DNA from 3 places in the Candidatus Nitrospira neomarina genome. Region 2 is predicted to be linked to each of the others. Evidence: riboswitches for the same ligand, from Rfam matches in the RefSeq annotation. Region 2 holds a riboswitch; each other region holds the start of a gene.
What was found. A riboswitch is a leader RNA that binds a small molecule or an ion and turns the genes downstream of it on or off. The one in region 2 is predicted to bind cyclic di-GMP.
Positions count from the first base shown of each region.

Region 1: linked by a shared signal. The riboswitch ahead of PQG83_RS19645 (Flp family type IVb pilin) and the one ahead of PQG83_RS06880 (sigma-70 family RNA polymerase sigma factor) in region 2 are both predicted to bind cyclic di-GMP.
Region 3: linked by a shared signal. The riboswitch ahead of PQG83_RS09920 (Ig-like domain-containing protein) and the one ahead of PQG83_RS06880 (sigma-70 family RNA polymerase sigma factor) in region 2 are both predicted to bind cyclic di-GMP.

Region 1 covers NZ_CP116968.1:4,527,838-4,533,120, forward strand. Annotated here, with positions in the region: gene PQG83_RS19640 (phosphatase PAP2 family protein) at 1-292, opposite strand, end outside; cyclic di-GMP riboswitch class I at 1,107-1,187, shown strand; gene PQG83_RS19645 (Flp family type IVb pilin) at 1,283-1,453, shown strand; gene PQG83_RS19650 (Flp family type IVb pilin) at 1,608-1,811, shown strand; gene PQG83_RS19655 (TadE/TadG family type IV pilus assembly protein) at 2,073-2,501, shown strand; gene PQG83_RS19660 (TadG family pilus assembly protein) at 2,555-3,670, shown strand; gene PQG83_RS19665 (A24 family peptidase) at 5,005-5,283, shown strand, end outside.
Region 2 covers NZ_CP116968.1:1,532,554-1,537,836, reverse strand. Annotated here, with positions in the region: gene PQG83_RS06895 (cold shock domain-containing protein) at 14-235, opposite strand; gene PQG83_RS06890 (LptF/LptG family permease) at 554-1,651, shown strand; gene lptG (LPS export ABC transporter permease LptG) at 1,680-2,768, shown strand; cyclic di-GMP riboswitch class I at 3,070-3,160, shown strand; gene PQG83_RS06880 (sigma-70 family RNA polymerase sigma factor) at 3,246-4,124, shown strand; gene PQG83_RS06875 (cell wall hydrolase) at 4,135-4,704, opposite strand; gene PQG83_RS06870 (tetratricopeptide repeat protein) at 5,147-5,283, shown strand, end outside.
Region 3 covers NZ_CP116968.1:2,272,957-2,278,239, forward strand. Annotated here, with positions in the region: gene PQG83_RS09915 (FG-GAP-like repeat-containing protein) at 1-652, shown strand, start outside; cyclic di-GMP riboswitch class I at 1,793-1,874, shown strand; gene PQG83_RS09920 (Ig-like domain-containing protein) at 1,942-4,797, shown strand; gene PQG83_RS09925 (hypothetical protein) at 4,807-5,064, opposite strand.

The DNA of each region.
Region 1 (5,283 bases), 1.8 Mb from region 2:
GCAGCAAATAGCCGAAAACTGATAACACAATTGTAAACAGAAGAAGCAACCCTGTGGCCATCAGCGTCATAGAAATACGCTCACTCCGTCCGCTTGAACGGTAGAACAGCCCCACGGTAATCATGAAAATTCCCACGGCAAAAAAAAGGGTATACGAAAACCAATCGAAGCCAATATTGCGAACAAGGATCATGGCCAGATCGAAGACCGCCAGCACGAAAATGGTATTGCGTAATAAACGTTCGACCGGCCATAGGAAAGGCTTTGCCAGTGTAAAATTTCCCACTCTCATTATGCATATCCTCGCATTGGAATTGTGCCACTGTAGTTGCGAGCAGGTTCTGATCGCGCCGTTAAATAGTGTCTATACTGTCGTGCACGGTTCAACGAACTTGTCCTCAACGACCTCGAAATCCTCATCATGAACAAAAGTCCCGCCACTTGTTTGCACCTGAACCTCAATTGATTGTCTTCATCCGTGTATGTGTTGGTCCGATTTTTGAGCTTAAGACAGTAGGTATGGAGGGCAGGCGGTAACCCGCAAATTTTTTTCAACTAGTCTACCTCATGGTCTAGTTGGGTGGGCACAGTTACAGGTGAAGTCAGGAATGGCATCGGGATTGGCTATGATGTATTGGGCTTGGCAATTTTGCAATTCGCTTTTAAGCCTTCAGACAAAGGCTTTTTCGGAATATCCCTCATTATCTTGATAATGTGTCGAAGATTCCTTTGTGAAAAATCCGCATTCATCCCCTTGGTCAAAGAGTAAGTCAGCGGCCGCTCTTCACATTCCTTCTGAGGTTTCACGGCGTATTTCTCCTCTTTCCTTTTGTCTCACTCCTCATCCCTTACGTTTCCTCAGGTGCAGTCCAAAAATTTAAGCCGGTCTGAACATTTTCGATTTCCTTGGTTAACAAAGGGAAGCAATCCATCCTACCCTTACCTAATATGAAACATATTCAACAAAAAACATCGGCAAGTTTTTCCTGGGTAAGTCGATAATGAAACATGAAAACGAGGAGCCACAGAATGCGAGGTGGAAAACTTTCTTGGGTCCACGAACATTTATGCATAACTATGAAGCATGGATTCGGTCGGGTGCCCCTTCCCGAGAACGGCGAACACGTCGTAAGGCGTGGGCGCAAAACCACGGATCAGGGTTGGTCCCTGATAGCCGGGTTGCCGAAGGCACGGAGAGCCAAGGGGCAACGTCTGCGTCAGAATTTTCCGGGCAGTCTGGCGTAACGCACGTATTTACCTTCGCCCGTTAAGGAGATGCGCTATGGTTAACCAAGTGATGCGTTTCGTAAATGATGAAGAGGGAGCCACAGCTATTGAGTATGGTTTGTTGGCTGCTTTGATCGCCGCGGTGATAGTGACTGCCGTGACTGCTGTTGGGACTGCCCTCAGCGGAACGTTCAACAACATTGCTTCGTCTGTTGCTCCGAGCTAAAAGAGAGCTTGTTTCTGCAGGTGCCTGGAAGTGCCGTTCTGGTGGCAGGTCACTGGAACGGCACTTCGGCCGAAGCCTACTTCTGAGGGCGAGTACAGGATTGATGAATGAAGAGATGGGAAAATTCAGATAAGGGATAGGGGAGGACATCATCATGCAGACGATTCTCCTGAATCACTGTCATCACTTGATAAAAAACCTTCTCGTTGATGAAGACGGCGCCACGGCGATTGAATATGGTCTCCTGGCTGCGCTCATCGGCGCGACGGTGTTGACAGCTCAAGCCGCCATGGGAACGGCAGTCGTAAATATGTATGAAGGGGCCATGGGGATCATCGCAGAGGCTCTGGGAAGTTAGTGTCGTTTTTCCCTAGCTCCTTTTTATTATTCATTCATGCTCAGTCTGTCGAAGAACCATTCGAAATATGTACCACCTGAAATCATTCTCCCTTCGAGAAGCTCAGGGAACAGAGGGAGATGGAATGGTATTTGAGGGACACGATACGGGATCTATCAGAAATGTCTGGCGGGGGCTAGTTCCATTTTAACGTGCCTGTCCGTGGTAGGTGGACACGGCCTGATAGCCACTTCCAAAACATTTAGCAGAGTGGGACAAAGAATGATGAATGTATACCACAAAAAACTATTACAAAAGCTGAGACAATCCGAGCGGGGCTCGACGGCAGTAGAGTTTGCTCTCATCTTACCGATTCTTGCCTCCCTCGTATTTGGAGCGATCGATTTTGGCCGTATGTTGTGGTTTAAGGAAGTTCTGGTGAATGCGACCCGTGTGGGAGCGCGCCAGGGGACGTTATTTGCGGCAGGCAATGGGCAGGCAGAAATTGAAGCAGCTGTCACGGCCTCTCTTACCGCGGGAGGGGTGGATTCATCAGGGCTCTCGGTGGCAGTCAATGGGGTCGGAGGTGCACAGGGGCAGCCGTTAAATGTGGTCGCCACTATACCCTGGAACTACTTTGTCATCGATAAACTCATTCCCGCGATTTCTACACCCAACTTACAAGCCTCTGTCACCATGATGATGGAATAAGACAGGAAAATTTTCCCGGAGAGATCGGCAAGGGAGAGGGGGAATCAAAAATAATGTGGAACAAACACCGAACATCTGGCGTCTCTGGGCTCTTGAATGAACGTGGTATCGCGGCCATCAACGGCGTGTTTATGGGAGTGACCATGGCCATCATGGCAGGTGTGGCAATTGATGTCGGGCATGCCCTTCTTACCCAAAATGAGTTGCACAATGCTTCGGATGCCGCTGCGCTGGCCGCTGCACGGCAATTGGGTGTCACTTACTTGGCCCTGCCTATTGCTCAGCAGCAGGATTTGAATCGAAATCTGACAAGCAATGAACAATCACAAATAAATTCGCAGGCGACCGCCGCAGCCTTTGCCAATAGTGCTTCAGAGGTCAGTAATTTATCTCTTTCGCAAGGAGATATCGAATATGGCACGTGGGATTTCGATGGAAAGACGTTTACCCCAACCGTGACGCGCCCCAATGCCATTCGTGCGACCACACGGCGGGATGGTGCGGCGAATGGACCGATTACGACATTTTTTGGGGGTATGTTGGGTGTCAATACCATGAGCCTCGCGACCAGCTCGATTGCCGCATTGGGGACCTCGGGTGGTCCGACCCCACCAGGAGTAGGTGATGTGCCCTTTGCCATTTCCAGTAACTGGTTTAATGGCGTGGCCTCCTGCAATTCGGGTATCCAATTTTCTCCTACCGGGGTGAATGGCTGTGCGGGATGGCATGTCTTTGATCAGCATCCGGCCAATGCGAGTAAACTCCGTAATACTATCGATGGACTACAAGACGGGAGCTATCAAAGTCCCGGGATGACTCCAGGGCAGACACAATTCACCTTTACGGGTGGAGAAGTCTCATCGGCGTTTCCCAATCTGATCAATTTGTGGGATACAAAAAAACAATGGAATAATGATGCTGGGCGGTATGAATGGGATATCAATCTTCCTGTCTATGGAGCCAGTTCCTCATCCTCTTGCAATAATCCCAGTGGAGATATCACCATCGTGGGATACGCGAAAGCGGTGATTACAACAGTCAAGAAAAATGATATTCAAGCGGAAGTGAAATGCGATGCCTTTTTTGATGGAGCGCCAAATCCCAACCAGACCGGTGGGGGCATTGGACCCCTTCAGCCCTTATCGGTTTATCCACGATTAGTGTCGTGATGACGAGTCAACAGCCGGGAGTATAAGAGCGTCTCCCAGGAATCTTGGTCCTTTTGGGTCGGTCGTGTTTGAGACGGGCTCAAAAGGACTTTTTTATGGGCTCCCTCTCCTAGGCCCCTAGAGTACCAATAGGTCTGCTCATTTCCCCGACATGCACGTTTCTATTGTAGAATGTGCTGACGAAGGACTCATTGTCGCTTCGTTTCGCAGCTAGAGATAGTTTTTACCTTCCACATCTCTGTCTTTCCCTCTAGACCTCTTTCCATCATTTTGCTTAGCCGTTTCCTGGAGTCTGTTCCCCCACCATGCCCAGAAATGCGGAAAACCATACAAGCAGTATAAAGGGCACCTCTAAAAACCCTTGGTTTTGTCCGCATTCCTTGCTCTTGCTTGGAGGGACGGATTAAGGCCCTGGGAATGAGGAGGAGGCGGAGGTCGTCGAGGCATTCACCCTGCTTCCTTGTCCTTCTTACGCACCCTGGGCCTTCTGTGGCGAAGCCAGTCCCAGAAACCCGTGGAAGTTATACCTGAAATTCTTCATCCCAATCTTTATGCGAATCCGCACAAGCCCGACGGTTCGAATCAGGTTGCCGCTCATCGCGGTCATTTAATGGCCGAAGATATGTTCGACGTGGGCTCGAATACGAGAGGGCATTCATCTGCTACGCTCGACATTTGTTTTCGGGAAATCATCTATCACTAACTTCCCGCTGATGGCTGGTGGGGATGAGAGAGGGGATAAGAAAAGTGGGCGTACGGAAATGATGGAGAGACAAAAGGATGGAGTATCCAGGATCAAAGTCGAGCATGATGGTGGGAGAGATTTTTCATGACACAGCCCATAACCGTTTTTTCGATCTTTCTGTCGTAGTTGGCCTAAAGCTTTTCTCCTCCCAACATGAAACACGTCAATCTTTATCTTGCTGAGACGATCGCATAAATAAAAGAAGGTACATGCACCCATTCTTTCGAGAAACCATGGGTCTCTGAGGAAAATGAAGGAATTCCGCGAACTCTGTGGACTTCCTCAGTACAGAGATTCCTTTCATTGGTTCAGGATGATCGTGCAAGGATGGCCTTGCCGACTTTTCTCGTGTTTGTCGCACGTCTGACCGGTGAAATCTAAAAAATACACATACCCATGCACCCGGTCTTTAATCATACATACTTGTTGAGGGCACGCCTTAAGAAAGTCAGGTAACCCACCGAAACATGAACTGTTCCCAGTGCTTGAGCTTCATGATCGGTGGTGGTTTGCGGGTGCATTGTGAGGTGATCGGGGCACCTGCTTGAAAGTTTGATTATGAATTTAATTGAGGGAATAACCTGGAAACATGAATACTTCAATTTTGTTATTTGGATTAGCCTTGGGTTTAGTGGTCGCAGCGATCACTGATGTCCGGGAGGGGCGGATTCCCAATTGGCTGACGGGGTCCTTGGCAGTCTTTGGAATTGGAGTGAATAGCCTAGCGTATGGTTGGGACGGATTCCTGTTCGGTCTTGGAGGTCTGATCATGGGGTTGGTCTGCTTGATATTTTTTTATCTAAAAGGAGGGATGGGTGCCGGAGACGTGAAATTGCTTGGAGCCATTGGAACAATCCTGGGTCCCGGC
Region 2 (5,283 bases):
GAGATTTACCACTTTAAGATGGTTGGCCAATTCCTGATTTTGTGACGTTGGCAGCCTGTGGACCCTTTGCTCCTTCTACCAAGTCAAATTCTACCGATTCCCCCTCTTTTAAAGATTTAAAGCCGTCTTCTTGAAGTGCGGAATAATGGACAAACACATCCTGTCCACCTTCAACTTGAATGAAGCCAAAACCTTTTCGATCATTAAACCATTTTACGGTTCCCTTACTTCTCATGATGGCCCTCCCCATTAGAGTACTTGTGGATATATATTTCAAAAAAGTTGTGCGTATTTAAAAAGAAAAGCCGAAAAAGGAGTCCATTCCTCTCTCGGCTTCACGGCGTAATATTCTTCTCACTTCTTTACCCATTACAAAAACGAAGAGGATGTAGCACAGTTTACAGAATCTGTCAATAAATGACAGGAGGAAATTCATTCCCTACTATTCTCCTATAACCGCCTATAAGCTAATTATTTCGGATATTTGATTGAAAATGAGTAAAGCGGCCCTGCTAATCAGCCAACATATATCATCACTTTCCACTTATTTGAATTGTCCAAGACCTTGATCAGACTTTTCGATCGGTACATTTTTTTTGAGTTGCTTCCCCCATTTTTGACCAGCCTGACCGGGTTGTGTTTCATCATTTTTACCAAGGAAATGCTACGGTTGGTGGATTTAGTGGTATCCCGGGGAATCAGTTTGGCGGCCTTGGGGTCAATTGTGCTGCATTTGCTTCCTTCTTTTTTAGTCCTAACCTTACCAATTGCCTGCTTAATTGCCTCAATTTCGGCCTTTAATCGTCTATCGTTTGACAATGAGGTCATTGCTATTCGAGCTGCGGGGGTCAGTTTCTGGCGAATCAACCTTCCTGTGGTGGTTTTTTCCGGCATTGTATTCCTCTTGACGGTATATCTTTCTCAATGGGGCCAGCCCTGGGCCAATGTGTCTTTGAAGACTTTGGCTTTGAGCGTCATCGAAGATGAGTTGACTCTTGCGGTTGATTCGGGAGTGTTTAATGAACCAATCCCCGGACTCATGGTGTATGTGCCACACTCGGAGAATGCTTCTGGCGATAAGGGGATCTTCATTTCGGACCAACGCAATCCGGAGCAACCCTTAATAATTGTGGCGGAGAATTTTCACATGTTGAAACAAAGCGAACGTCAGCAGTTTGGCATTCGATTGTTTAAGGGGGCAATTCATCAAATCCCCAAAGATGCCAATAATTTTCATCGGGTTATCTTTGATACCTATGATTTTTGGCTTTCTTCGCCTTTTTCCTCCGTGAAAGATAAGACAAAACGGAAAACCTACCACAACCTCACTCAGCAATTGGAGGAATCAGGTGGAACGGACGCAGGAGCCCTTCGTCGATTAGTAGAGTTTCATAAAGACACCGCCTTTCCGGTCGCCACCTTTGTGCTGGGGTTATTGGGCGTCCCGGTGGGGATTGTGTCGAAGCGGTCCGGGAAAGCTGGAGGGTTTGCGATTGGGGTTCTCGTGGTTATCGGATTTTATTTATTAAATGTATTGGGAGAGTTTCTCGTGACGACTTTGGTGATTTCTCCGTTTTTCGGTGCGTGGATGCCCAACATTATCCTGGCCTTCTTCACAGGGTTCCTTCTATTTCAAGCTGGAAAACAATGACCCAGCATTCTCTCAAGCAAGTTAGATCATGAAAAAAATTTCTTGGTATGTATTTGGGAAATTTAGTCGCGTCTTCTTAATGTGTCTTGTAACCGTGCTGACGATTTATCTGGTCGTGGATTTTTTTGAAAAATTGAGAAAATTTTTGAAATATGATGCAGACCTAAGCGTTATTTTAAGCTTTTTTGTCTATCGAATTCCCGAAATTGCTTTTCTCTTAGCCCCGCTAGCGGCTCTAATGGCATCAATTTTGACAATTTGTGGGCTTAATCGGACTCGTGAAATCACGGCGATGCGAAGTTGTGGATTAAGTTTTTATCAAATTGCCATTCCTTTTTTTGTCTTTGGCGGGTTTGTGAGTGTGGTGGGTCTGAGTTTGACGTCCGTGTTGATTCCTTTGGCCAATATTAAAGCTGAATTTGTTCAATCGGTTTTAATCCAAAATAAACCAGAGCCCCTCTTACTAACTCCGGAACGTTTATGGCTTCGGGTGGGACGCAATCACCTTATGCGAATTGATTCCGTGACAGAAGATGGGTTTCGTTTGAATGGTATCCACCAATACACCCTCGATGATCGCTTCAGTCTCAAAAGGATTCTTAAAGGAGAATGGGCAACGTTTGTCGATGAAGAATGGATAATGGAGCATGCGATTGAGCGAACATTTCAGGCTAAAGAACGCCTGCAAGTGAATGTTATCCCACGGCAGACGTTGCCTCTCTCTCTCACGCCTGATGATTTTCAGAATTGGCTGGCTCAGTCTCCAGAGCATATGTCCTTGTATCAATTGCATGACTATATTCAAAGGTTAATAGAAGATGGCCATAGTCCTCATCGTTTTTTAACTGATTATTGGTCTCGAATTGCGTACTCTCTGGTTCCTCTGGTGATGATACTGTTAGGGATCTCGGTGAGTCTGCGCGGAAGTGGTGTGCGTGAGGTTGGAATAGCTAAAGGGCTTGGGCAAACTCTGGCAATTGGATTTTTTTTCTGGGCGGCGCATTCAGTAGGCATTGTCTTAGGACGAAATGGAGCGGTATTACCGATCATTGGCGGTTGGATTGCCACAGTCATGTTTTTGATCATAGGAATAAATCTGTTTTTGAGGCTGAAATGAAGGATCCGCGATTGTCATGAAGGGCACTGGAGGGATTGTGTGAATGAGATTTTGACCATCTGTTCCTGATCACCATTCGTATTGGTTTTTGATACTGTGCAATATATGAATTTGCGTAGTTTTTTCATAAACACGCAAGGGATTTTCTTAATTCCCCTTGACTCGGATCCGATAACATTTCCAAAGAGATAGAGGTCGAAGAGTAGGGGAGAATCCGAAGATCCAAGACAGACAGTTAATCGGAAAATTTCAAAAAACCATCACTTACATGAGGTTGTAATTATCGACTAACGAATTCAACAGGTGACAAGGGCAAACTATCCGTGAGGGTAGGGCGCAAAGCCAAGAAACCCTGAGAACGTTGTCGTTGCAGGGTTCGTCTGGTTACCGAACTGTGTTGGTAGATCCATGCGTTCGTTCATGCGCCCCTTTCCTGGAAGGGGCGCTTTTTTTTGGTCACCCTGGAAAGGCCAAAATATGGACGAAGACGCACAACATTCCACGGAGACAACAGTTGGTATCAAAGAACCCGACACATCTCACCTCTGTTCGGTTAGTCCGAAAAAAGTAGAACATACGGAGGCACAGGGCCAGCTCGATCAGGAATATGTTACCCGGATTTTATTAGAGTTTCTCCCGATCATTCGTCGGATGGCCGGAATTATGGCATTCAGAAATCCCTTTTCCCTGGATGTCGAGGATTTGACCAGCGCAGGGGCTATGGGGCTGTTGTCGGCGTTGAAGCGCTATGATCCGACACGTGATATTAAATTTCGCACATTTGCCGAATATCGTATTCGTGGCATGATGTTAGATGAAATTCGGTCTATGGATTGGGTTCCTCGGTCTGTTCGATTTCGTCGAGATCAAGTGCGACAAATAGTTGAAGAGCATCTTCAGAAAAATGGGGTGCCACCGACCACACAGGAATTGGCCACACTGTTGGGCGTCCCCATTGAGGAGATAGAAGGAGTGGGCGGGTGTGATCCCCGGTTAATTAGTCTGGATGAGCCGGTTGGGCAGGGGGAAGATGAATGCACCCTTCGTGATGTTTTGCCGGACGTTAACCATCTGGACCCTTTTGTGGCCTGTGCGGATGCAGAAATGAAAGCGGCCCTGTCAGCGGCGCTCCAGACATTATCGGCACGCCAGCAAGAGGTGCTTCAATCGTATTATCATGCGGGATTGACGATGAAAGAAATTGGTCGGCAAATGGGTCTGACCGAATCTGGGGTCTGCCGGGTGCATTCCGGTGCCATTCGACATCTACGCATAGAGTTGAAACGTATAGAGGATGGGGGACCCAGTGCGCCCCGACCCAGGAATTTGCGAAAAACACCCGTGGTCCGTGACTAATTAAACTAGATTAAATGGTGTGCTTATTAAAAAATTCGTGTCCGCCAATTTTTGCCACTTTACGGTTGATCTGAGCCCACCGGGGAGTTTTGACCAGTTGGGGATTATAAAACAGTACAGCCCCATTCACCATCTTTCGCCCGTCTTGTACAACCTTCCAGGCTAATAAACTATCTTTCATGTTTCGATTGGTTTGATCAAATTCCATTTCTTCTGGATTTCGTCCCATCCATGGTTCAAACTGTTTGGCCCGAAGAACCGTGCCCTTGACCGTGCCATCGCTATGGTATTTGAGAGCCATTCGGTTCCGAATGACGGCCGCGACAGCTAACTTTCCAGCAAAACTTTCACCGCCGGCTTCCAGATAGATGGTGAGGGCCGCTAAGGTGTCGTCGCTGTGGCTAGATTCCGGCCAATGGACCATTTCCGGAGGCAATGGTGATACAGGCGAAGAAGACGAAAGAACTAATGCGATATCGGCCGAATTTGCAGGAGTTGGTGAAACGGGGAGTAAGCATATGGAGAAGGTTTCTATACCAATGATGAGGACACAAGATAACAGTGTTTGGTTTCGTTTCATTTTATTCCTTTAATGCTTAATGGGTTTAGAATTTTTCCCTCATTATTTTTTGTTTAGATATTGAGAAGCCAGGTTTAATTAAATGCTTTTTGGACACGGTCTTTCGCAAAGTGCATGCCATTGACGTTTTAGATTGTTCAATGGAAGGCGTTTATGGGAGTCTTGAGTTGTAGGGATGAGTCTGGTGGTAGACTTTTTGTGTTTTTCTAAATAACAAGGGGCCTTTATCCAGCATTGTGTCGTGGTTTCGGGACATCAAAGATTAGGTCAGCCGTATATCATGCAATAGTGATTGGAAACAGAGGGATTTCGAGATTCTCGTACTGATTAAAAATCTGACAATCTTGAAAATGGGTCTAGTGAATCATCGTAAATTTTCAGAACGAACAGAGAATCTATCGAGAATGATGTTTGTTGCGCGATTTTAGTGATGGAGGAGAACATGACTATTTCGTCGTTGAGCGAAAGAGGAAGGGAAATGATGATGTGTCTCGGGGTGGGAGTAATTCTTCTTGGTACGTTACCGCTTTCCAATGGTTGGGCTCAGTCAGATCAGACGCCTGTCTTGCCTATGCAATC
Region 3 (5,283 bases), 740 kb from region 2:
CGGCCTAACCATCACCTCCACGGGCTTTCCCGGCAGCGCGTCGACGGCTTGGGCCATTCAGGGTGTTGGGGATATCAACGGCGATGGCAAAGCCGACCTCGTCTGGCGCAACACCCTTGATGGCCACACCGCAATTTGGCTCATGAATGGGACGACGATTGTTGCAACGGGATTCCCTGCAGGTGTCCCCTTAGAGTGGCAGATCGCGGGAGTAGGCGATGTGAATGGGGATGGCAAAGCGGATGTCCTTTGGCGTCATAGCACCAGCAGCACGGTGGCCGTATGGCTAATGAACGGCCTAACCATCACCTCCACCGGCTTCCCCGGGAGCGCCCCGACGACTTGGACCATTCAGGCCGTCGGAGATGTCAATGGCGATGGCCAAGCCGATCTGGTCTGGCGCAACCACACTGACGGCAACACCGCCATATGGGTCATGAATGGGACGAGGATTGCCCTTTCCGCCTTCCCGGGGGCGGTGTCGGTTGCATGGCAGATAGCAGGAGCTCACGATGTGAATGGGGATGGCAAGGCTGACGTCATCTGGCGCAACAACACCAATGGCGCAGTGGCGGTATGGCTAATGAACGGGGTGACCATCACCTCGACCGGCTTTCCGGGTGCCGCTTCCACAGACTGGAAAATTCAGTAAAACAGGATTGTAGAAAAACACAAAAACGCTTATCTGGATTGGGCTTGTGGACTATCCCAGCGAATGGACTCCTCAGAATAAGTACTAAAAAGGGGAAAGGGGATAAATCATCGACTCCAACCACTGGCAATGGAAAGAAAACTGTCGAACGGACTAAACCTCACGTCAATCTCCTTCACCAACAACATGCTTCCTATCCGGTTCTCCACCAGGAATAAACCCCTCTCTAGGGGAAATTTTCTCCCCAATATCGCCTTCCCCATAAATTTTGACTTCATCATCCTACCCTTGTTGTGGCAAGGGGTGTTTTCAAGCATTAGAAGAAATCTCTTTTCCTCACAGCAGCTATGGCATGAATAATCAGGAGCCCATCTCCCGTCAAACAGGTTATTCCTGCTTGCTGTCGGCAGAAATCCCCTACCGAGGATAGGCTTTCCCGTGAATAGGGAGAGATCTTCTTCCCCCTTCCCACGACCCCGAAAATGGTTACCTTGATTCCCAAAATGTTTGTAGGGGTATTCGGATCAGCCCACAGAATTGTTGCCAACCAATCAATCCGCATAGTTAACAGCCTGAAACCACTTCATGGAACCATTAGTCGTTTTCCTTGCTTCATCGCTAACTGCAACCATTAGCATTCCCCTTCATAAGGTGTAAGGGGAAACCTTCACCCATTGGATTGCTCGAAGTCACATATTCCACAGCAGGCGGGCATTCCTCAAAATGCCAAAGAACCAGCCGCTCCAAGTTTCTTATTTACACTTCACGTCCCTTCATCTCCTACATCTTCCCAATGGTAGAGAAAGCATTGAAATGATCACATTTTGACCGAATTGAAAGTTTCAATCGATTTTCAATTCGCAGAGAACCCTAATGATATATATTTTTTTAGAATGAACGGATGGAATTTCCAAAAAAAATGCGTTCAAGTATTTCATTATTTCGATGGCCTTTTTGTTCGGTTTTTATAATTTCTCGTGTTTGCTCTTCTAAAATTTCTGACCAATCGCCTCGTCATCCTAATTCTCTCTAAAGTTTTTCCTTACTTCTCCGAAATGTTCGCCAGACCGTTTAGAGGTGCGAAAAAATCAAAAATGAAGGGATACAGACTTTGACCACCCATTAGTTCAAACAATCCTCTTCCCGAAAGGGCACACCTACTGTGAAGTAGGGCCGCAATGCCAGGAGTCAGGTAGTATCGCCTGATCGTCCGGCTACCGAAGGAAGACCTAATCCATAGGGGGAGGAGAAAATGCGGACTTCGATCCGAATACGACAAGGAGAAGAGTATGATCCGACCAACCACCACCTTGGGTTTCGTAATCGCGCATACGGCACACCTTGCGCTTCTCCTCTTCGGGTTGTTCGTTAGCCCCGCGTATTCGGCCTCCTCTATCCAACTAACCTGGAATGCAAATACCGAATCGGATTTAGCAGGATATAAAATTTACAAACGGACGTTATCTTCTCAAAATTTTGGACAACCCGTATTTTCAGGATTTCCCAATAATCCATCCTCCCCCTCAACCATCGTTTCCGGGCTCAGTGGAGGCACAACCTATGGATTTATTGCGACCGCCTTTGATACAGCAGGAAATGAAAGCACTCCCTCGACAGAAGCAACAATTACTATACCCACAAGTACACCGCCCGCAGATTCGACCGCCCCGACGGTCACGCTGACGGCTCCCAGTGGGGGCACCGTCTCCGGCACGGTGACGGTCAGCGCCAGCGCCAGCGACAATGTCGGCGTCACCGGCGTCCAATTCCGGCTCCAGGGCGCCAACCTCGGCGCCGAAGATACGACCAATCCCTACAGCACCAGCTGGAATACCACCACCGTGCCGAATGGCGCCTACACCCTCACCGCGATCGCCCGCGATGCCGCGGGCAATACGAAAACCGCCGCACCCGTCACGGTCACGGTGAGCAATACCAGCACGCCACCACCCTCCTCAGGACTCACTATTTCCAATCTGACCGTCGCCAGTGAACAACCATACGTGGTTGGAACAAGCCTCCAAGCTGGGGGCACCGTCTATATTGACCGCAATTATACCTTTACGACGGTTCCCACTAACGTGCAGGGAGCCGCGTATATCCAAACCGCCAATGCGGACAAAGGGGCGACCAATGCCTCCTTTCTGAGCTTTACGGTCAATCAACCTGTGTCGGTGTCTGTCGCCCATGACGTGCGTCTCATCCAAAAACCATCGTGGTTGAGCACCTTTACGGATACCGGCGCGAATCTGGTGACCTCGGATACTACCCACCGCCTGTTTGTGCGGTCCTTCCCCGCTGGCACCATTACCCTCGGGGGCAATGCCGGTAGTGCCTACAGCATGTATTCCGTTCTCGTCAAATCAGAGGGTGGCTCCATAGCGGACACCACGCCCCCGACGGTCACGGTGACGGCTCCCAGTGGGGGCACCGTCTCCGGCACGGTGACGGTCAGCGCCAGCGCCAGCGACAATGTCGGCGTCGCGGGCGTACAATTCCGCCTCCAGGGCGCCAACCTCGGGACCGAAGATACGACCAGTCCCTACAGCACCAGCTGGAATACCACCACCGTCCCGAATGGCTCGTACACTCTCACGGCCATTGCCCGCGATGCCGCGGGCAATTCGAAAACCGCCGCAGCCGTCACGGTCACGGTGAGCAATACGCCGGCAGATACGACCGCCCCGACGGTCACGCTGACGGCCCCAAGCGCGGGCACCGTCTCCGGCACGGTGACAGTCAGTGCCAGCGCCAGCGACAATGTCGGCGTCGCGGGCGTGCAATTCCGCCTCCAGGGCGCCAACCTCGGGACCGAAGATACGACCAATCCCTACAGCACCAGCTGGAATACCACCACCGTCCCGAATGGCTCGTACACTCTCACGGCCATTGCCCGCGATGCCGCGGGCAATTCGAAAACCGCCGCAGCCGTCACGGTCACGGTGAGCAATACGCCGGCAGATACGACCGCCCCGACGGTCACGCTGACGGCCCCAAGCGCGGGCACCGTCTCCGGCACGGTGACAGTCAGTGCCAGCGCCAGCGACAATGTCGGCGTCGCGGGCGTGCAATTCCGCCTCCAGGGCGCCAACCTCGGGACCGAAGATACGACCAATCCCTACAGCACCAGCTGGAATACCACCACCGTCCCGAATGGCTCGTACACTCTCACGGCCATTGCCCGCGATGCCGCGGGCAATACGAAAACCGCCACAGCCGTCACGGTCACGGTGAGCAATACCAGCACTCCACCCTCACCCCAAAATCACGATCTGAATGGGGACGGCAAGGCCGACCTGGTTTGGCGGAATACGAAAACCGGGCACGTGGCTGGGTGGCTGCTCAATGGCACAAGCGTTGCCGACTCGGGATTTCTTGGCCAGTTGCCTACGGAATGGGACCTGAAGGGAGTGGGGGATCTAAACGGAGACGGCAAAGCAGATGTCGTCTGGCACCATAGCACGAGCGGTGCGGTGGCCGTGTGGCTTATGGACGGCGTGAACATAGCCTCCACAGGCTATCCCGGCACCGCCTCGACGGCTTGGGACATTCACGGAGTCGGGGATCTAAACGGTGACGGCAAAGCAGACCTTATTTGGCGGCACGCGAATGGCAGCACCGCGGTATGGTTGATGAATGGGACGGCGCCTCCTTCTTCCACCGGCTCACTGGGCGGTGTGGGCTTAGCCTGGGAGATCGCGGGAGTGGGGGATTTGAATGGGGACGGCAAGGCGGACCTCGTCTGGCGACATAGCAAAAGCGACAAAATGGCGGTATGGCTAATGGACGGCCTGACCAGGACTTCCGTAGGCTTTCCCGGCAGCGCCTCGACGGCTTGGGACATTCACGGAGTCGGGGATCTGAACGGTGACGGCAAGGCGGACCTTATTTGGCGGCACACGAATGGCAGCACGGCCGTATGGTTGATGAACGGGACGGCGCCTCCCTCCTCCACCGGCTCACTGGACGGTGTAGCCTCAACGTGGCAGATTGTGCAAGTAGGTGATGTGGATGCGGACGGACGCGCGGATATCATTTGGCGCAATGAGACGAGCGGCGCGGTGGCGGTATGGCTGATGGACGGCCTAACCAGGACTTCCGTAGGCTTTCCCGGTGCCGCTTCCACAGACTGGGAAATTCGGTAGGCACGAAGGTTAAAAACACAAGAACGCCGACCTGGGATGGTCTCGTTGGCCATCCCGGCTAGCTGTTAATAGAAACCCACTGTCCGGAATAATCATTCGTGCCGCACTCCCACGCGGCACACGGATATCCAACAGACCCCTTGGTCCTAATACAACTTCCAAGGATATGCATGGAACACATTCGACCCCCATATCGGCATTGCCCGTCCCGCCATCAATACTGAAACTCCTCCCCGCCAGTTTGGCAAACCCGATAAGCACTGACATAAATAGTTTGTTGGGAGATGGTTCGCACAACCCCTCTGAAAGTCTCGGTGCAATCAGACTACAATTTGTTCGTGAAATAAATAGCGTGTAGATTAATTTTGACAGACAAGGCTAGGATCTTATTCATGATACCGCACCATTTCTACAAAGCCACAAATCATCCTACAGAAGGCGTGGCACTTCAAACTTGAATCCACCTCTTCCTTGCTGCCAGATGGT